2 regions of the Bacillus sp. JJ1566 genome follow, and region 1 is predicted to be linked to the other one. Evidence: riboswitches for the same ligand, from Rfam matches in the RefSeq annotation. Region 1 holds a riboswitch; the other holds the start of a gene.

Region 1 (3,195 bases):
AACACTAGGAAAAATACAAAAACCAAGACTCCTCCATTTAATAAACCACCCACTATTCCTGACAACCAATTCTTTGATAGCACCGCAAATACAATACCCAATAGCGAAAGTGTCCCTAGAATGATAATAGCCATCATCAAATTCGCATTAGGTCCTCTTAAAATTAAAAATGAAATAATACTGCCAATAACCATTAGAAAAGAAAAAAATCCTAACTTATTCATCTCATCCCCCCTATAATTTACTTTCAAATTTTACTTTAATAGAAATTGTATAGCCATTCTTATTCAACAATCCTGCCCCGGTAGTTAAATAACTTCAACAAAAAGGTGCGTTATCCTTCTTGGAACAACGCACTAGATAGCAATAACTCTTTAAGCGAAAGGGAAATTATCATTATTGCCATTGCTGTAATACAAATAGCAAAAGGGGATTTCTTGTTTTCTTTGAACGCCTGGATTCCCACAATAATTAGATTTAATGACATTAAAATAAAAGCTATATGTAGTAACCAATAATATTTATCATTAGTTAATGCGAATATTGCTAATAAAGCAGCTGGTATAACTATAATAACTCTTCATTTTTTTATATTATGTCATCCCCTTTTAATACTTTAAAACAACTCTTCATAAGATAAACTTTACCATAATAACCCAATTAAAATCTGTACCAATCTGCTTCATTAATTAAATAAGGGCAATCACTATTTTAAGTAAAGCACACGTTCGTGAAAATTAGCCTTCGAGTAATTGCATATAATATACTATTTTACCATTCTCCGTTTCTACTACGATTATTCCAGTATCCCCTTCATTCGTATCATACAAGGTGGTTCCCTTTGGTAACTTTGTAGCTGAGAAATTGGTAAAGAACAGAATAGAATTTGTTACTTTTTTGATTTCCCCAATTTCTTTTCCTTTTTGAAATTTACTCTTATCTTTCAAACCATTCAAGATCAGTGACATTACTGTACATAAAACCATTATATTTTAAGACATCCGCATCATCATTCTGTTTTAGAACATCTCTCGCAGTTACTTTACCACCATCAGCACTACAACTAACAAGCAAAATAAGAGAAGCAAGCGTAATTAACCATAAAAAAAGTGATTTTTTCATCACATCCCCCTTTTACAAATAGACGGTGATTACCTATCAAAAGTTTCTACTTCAATTAACTGCCTTCTCTAGTACTTCATTAAATTTTCCACTGAATGCACTGCTTGTATATACTCACGGAGTTTGTCTCCATCAAAGTTGTTTAGTTCACTCATTGGAATAACCTAACATTATTCTTTTCTTTGTCTAACCTGTCATAAAGGCGAGGAAGAATACTATATTTTGAATCCTGAGGATGCGTTCTGCCCAAAATGCGTCTCAGCTGAAGAAGTTGTAATTGCGTTCTTACTCTCTGCTCAAGCAACTTCATTAACCTATCTGTCATACCAATTGATAGTGGACAATCTTGTAACTATTTATGGAACCTGTCAGGGTTATTCATTTGACGGTACTTAATCTTTGTAGTTATACTATATATAATTCAATATGGTTATCAAGAGTGAACGAGAGTCCTGGCTCAATGACTTCACAGCAACCTGCCAATAGGTAAGGTGCTCCAACCAGCAAAGCAGTGCTTTGAATGATGACGATCGGCCTAGGCTCTTTGTTGCGTTCATATGCAATGAAGAGCCTTTTTCATTGCCTTCACTCTCGTACCCTATTGATTTAAAGTTTAGGAGGAAAAAAGATGAATACTTCAGGATTTATAAGAGGAATGATTTCAAAAAATATGGAGGGAGAGAAATTTTTGATTCATGTTGCAACTTGCATTGAGCAAGAGCTACAGGAAAGGGATCCCGATTTTAAAGTGATAGTCATGAAGCTCAAAAACTATGAATTGTTTGTTACAGGTAAACAAGAATCTCTCCAACTTACCATTACTGAAACAGAGTTAACAGCACTTCAACAAAGAGGTCCGTATGCTCTAGATAGAAAAATTTGGAGGGATCTAGAGCAACAAGGCCTTCAGATCATACATGGTTCTGGAAATTATTTAGGATATGTATTTATGGAAAGGTAAGATATGTAGAAATTTTTTGGCCAGAACCCAAGCACAGTAATGCTTTAATGTGCTGGGGGTCAGGCCATGATCATTCAGCCAGTAATTAAACAAAAAATACGTTCATACGCTTCATAAATTTTATTTGCTTCTTTAGGTTGTTTGAACTCATCTCGATATTGACCGACAAACAAATCTAATTCGCGAAAATCAATAAAAATATTTACCAAAGCTTTTGGAATTTCCTCCCACGAATAAATCTCGTCAATATTATCGGATAATTCCTGATAGATTCTTTCAAATTGTTGTTCATCTATTCCCTTACCATTTTGAAGTTTATTAAAAAAATTTCCGTTTTCGTTGATTTTCTCAATCAACCTGCCAATCACTCTGGCTTTTTCGGGTTCTATTTCACCCTTATCTTTCGTACATCTTTGAATCAGCCTTTTGGTATTTTCGGCTGCTTGCTTTATCCGGACTGATTCTTCATCACCATATATTAATGAAAAGTTGTACAGTTCATCGTATAGTCCAACTAAAGTATGGACGACTTCTCCCGGAATACTTGAACGACTCTCCCATTCATCCGCACAGACGGCGAGTGCCTTCACTAATCTTTCATACTCCTTTTCTTGGAAACCATTTCCCATTCGCAGCTCTACGAGTAAATTTATTTCTGACTGTTCAAAGACGTCTATGATCTCTTTGTCTCTCACAATCTCACTCTCCTCTGAAAAGGTCTTGGAAAAACGAGGGGACGGTTACCACGTTTCAAGGTGAACGTTAGGTCGATTTATTTTTTAACTATTGGTATATAAATATCAAAATGCGGATCACTAGTGGCGCGTTCCACTGGACAATGTTCATGTTTTATTGGCATATATGGATCATAGTAAACTACACCTGGTTCCCTATATGCGGTATAGTCACTATCAAATAACCATTCATGTAAATCCGTATAAGTCTTTTGTATATCCTCCCCTTTGTGATGTGCTGTCTTCACATAGGTCATTTGAGGCACCTTTATTTCAATCATCCCATCAGGAATTTCCTGGCTATCACTTACTTCATATACTGCATAATGCACGAACCCATTTTCAACTACATGATAAGATAGTCCTAATTGTACATGA
Region 2 (3,195 bases), on a different contig from region 1:
CCAACTTGGATTATCGTCTTTTTTGTTGAAAGATTTTTGTTAAAAAATAGTAGAAAAATAACCTTTCAGGGTGTAAAATAAAAACCTGATAATTTTTCCAGTTTTAACTAATTAGACATCCATTTTGAAAAATCAGGAGGGACCAACGAACAAAAACCTATTAAATAATTGCTTTCTGTATTATATCAATCTATTTGTTTTAAAATTTAAACGATTGAAAAGGATTGATGAAGGTTGACAATGGATGCAACAAACGTAACTACTAATGAGCCAACGATTTTTAACCATATTGGCAATAAAATCACCACAGAGGATCGGGAAATAAAGATTGTTGCTAGGATGGATAAGCCATTAATCGTGATTTTAGGAAATGTGTTAAGTGATGAAGAATGCGATGAATTAATGAGGTTGTCAAAGGACAGAATGCATCGTTCTAAAATTAGCAATGCACAGGTGGATACGATGAGAACCAGTAGTAGTACATTTATAGAGGAAAGTGAAAATGTCATTGTTACGAGAATTGAAAAAAGAATTTCGCAGATTATGAATATACCAATGGAACATGGAGAAGGTCTTCAAATTCTAAATTACCAGATTGGGCAAGAATATAAAGCTCATTTTGACTTTTTCACTACTAATTATAAATTAAACAACCCTAGAATTAGTACGCTTGTCATGTATTTAAGCGATGTGGAGCAAGGTGGGGAAACGTATTTTCCTAATCTAAATTTTTCAGTATCTCCACAAAAAGGGATGGCAGTGTATTTTGAGTACTTTTATAATGATCCAGCTTTAAATGAGTTAACCTTACATGGTGGGGCACCTGTTATTGTTGGTGATAAGTGGGCTGCAACACAATGGATGAGAAGGAAAAGAGTTAAATAAAACATTTTTTAAGTGAGAAGCATTATTTTGCTTCTCATTTTTAATCTAAAGTATTAAAAACTGTATCTTTGATTTTTTATCCGTCAAGGATTCAGAGTGACAAAACCCTGTTTTCGAAATTATCCGATTTTTTCGTTGACAACCTATTGCCAATTCAAGTAAGCTAATATTATTCAATAATACTAAATTAAATACGATTTTCTCTTATCAAGAGTCGGGGGAGGAACCTGGTCCGTAGATCCCGCAGCAACCATTACGATGAATGTAATAAGGTGCTAATTCCAGCAAGCTTATGCTTGAAAGATGAGTGTGGATGTACATAGTGCCTCTTCCTCAACGGAAGGGGCTTTTTGAATTTCGTAGGCTTAATTCTATCGGAAATCTAGAGTACTCATTTTAAAAGGTGGGAAAATTTATCCGAAAAGTCGTATTTTATTTGGTGAAAAATAGTAAAGGGAGAGATTTACGATGACATTAACAAAAACAGATAGCTTGTACAAAAAAGAATATTTCGGTAGACTTCCAGAGTTGAAACAGTATGCACCAGAAACGTTTCAAGCGTTCATCAAGTTTGATAGTCAAGCATTAGCAGCAGGTAGACTTTCTGTAAAGCAAAAGGAACTAATTGCAGTAGCGGTAGCTCATATCACGGGTTGTCCATATTGCATTGATTTGCATGTTGGGAATGCGAAAAAGAATGACTCGACAAAAGAAGAAGTAGCAGAGGCTATTTTTGTGGCAACAGCATTGAAGGCAGGTTCTGCTTTAGCACATGGGGTGAATGCACTCAACGCCTATGATGGAAATGGCGATGAAGAGCTATATAAAGCAGCGTATTTTCCACGACTGAAGGAATTTGCTGAATTAAATGGTGATGCATTTAAAGCTTTTATTGATTTTGATACGAAATCTCTCAAAGCACAAAACTTAACAGAAAAGGATAAAGAACTAATTGCAGTGGCAAGTGCACATACAACCGGATGCGCATATTGTATTGACCTTCATACGAAAAACGCTAAAAAAGCGGGCGCCGATTTGGAAGAAATCACAGAAGCGATTTTCGTTGCAGTTGCTTTAAAAGCAGGATCTGCGTTGGCGCATAGTGTAAATGCACTTAATGCTTATGATGAGAAGTAATCGTAACACAAAAATTTCAAAATCCTATTGACAAAAAAATGAAAAAAACTTAAACTTAAAACAACTATTTTGTATAACAAGATAGTTGTTTTTTTAACTACTATCTTGTTTAGCCAACTACCTAAGAAAATCATTATTTTTTTGGTTTGCTATCTTGTATAACAAACTAGAGGAGGAAGTATAATGAAATGTCGATAAGAAGCCAATTATTAAAGGGAATTTTAGACGGATGTGTTTTAGCTGTGATTGAAAAAGAGCCGATTTATGGTTATGAGCTTTCACAAAAACTGCTGAATATTGGATTAGCTGATGTAAGTGAAGGAACAATTTATCCCATATTATTGCGGCTCCAGAAGAATGGGCTGATTCGGGGAGAAATGAGACCCTCTGAATCAGGACCAAATCGAAAATATTACTTTTTGACAGAAAAAGGGCATGAAGCAATAGAGGTCATTTCCGAAGAATGGGAACAAATTTCAAAACCAGTGAATGAATTACTGAAAGGAAGGTAAGGTTATGCTATCAGCGAAAAGTGAGGCATTTATAGACAATCTCAGAATGTACTTAATAATGTCTGGAAAAAATGATCAAGAAATCAACGAATTAATCGAGGAATTATCGGATCATCTCCTCGAAGTAGAGAAAAGCGGGAGGAGTATTAATGATATTATTGATCAAACACCTGAACAATATATGGCTTCCCTAAAGCAAGAGATGAAGACAGATTTTAAACAACTTGTAAGATTCCTTCCAGTCTATTTTCTTGGAGTGATTACCTATTTCCTTATTGGCCCTGCAATAAGAGGTGAGTTTGAACTAAACATTATACAAGTTATTGGAATACCAATTTTAGCTGTGTTGGGGCTTGCGATTTATGTTTACTTTTTACAGAATGCTGGTCGAAAGCAATTCTCCAAGAAGAAGTTTTTTATTGGGGGCATGATTGCGAGTGCGCTTGTAACAACGTTAGCCATTCTTATCATCGTTGTAAGTGGTATATTCGTTAAGCCGTTTTTTATAGGGGACACGACAGCAGAGGTTATTGTCATTCTGATTTGCAGTGTTTTTTTTATTGGAACAGCACTTTTGAGTAAAGCGTGGTTTCTCATTTGGATACCAGTCTTCCTAATTATTCCTGATCTTTTTACCCGATTTACGAGCTGGAGTATTGAA

What was found. A riboswitch is a leader RNA that binds a small molecule or an ion and turns the genes downstream of it on or off. The one in region 1 is predicted to bind S-adenosylmethionine.
Region 2: it holds a riboswitch for S-adenosylmethionine, as region 1 does, so the genes downstream of both, V7112_RS11705 (carboxymuconolactone decarboxylase family protein) here and V7112_RS22975 (hypothetical protein) in region 1, are expected to answer to the same signal.

What each region holds. Positions count from the first base shown of each region.
Region 1 is NZ_JBALOP010000074.1:29,562-32,756, reverse strand. It holds gene V7112_RS22985 (hypothetical protein) at 1-224, opposite strand, end outside; gene V7112_RS22980 (hypothetical protein) at 937-1,122, opposite strand; SAM riboswitch class I at 1,550-1,652, shown strand; gene V7112_RS22975 (hypothetical protein) at 1,751-2,083, shown strand; gene V7112_RS22970 (hypothetical protein) at 2,158-2,778, opposite strand; gene V7112_RS22965 (GyrI-like domain-containing protein) at 2,856-3,195, opposite strand, start outside.
Region 2 is NZ_JBALOP010000025.1:202,259-205,453, forward strand. It holds gene V7112_RS11700 (2OG-Fe(II) oxygenase) at 241-885, shown strand; SAM riboswitch class I at 1,087-1,195, shown strand; gene V7112_RS11705 (carboxymuconolactone decarboxylase family protein) at 1,354-2,022, shown strand; gene V7112_RS11710 (PadR family transcriptional regulator) at 2,211-2,534, shown strand; gene V7112_RS11715 (HAAS domain-containing protein) at 2,539-3,195, shown strand, end outside.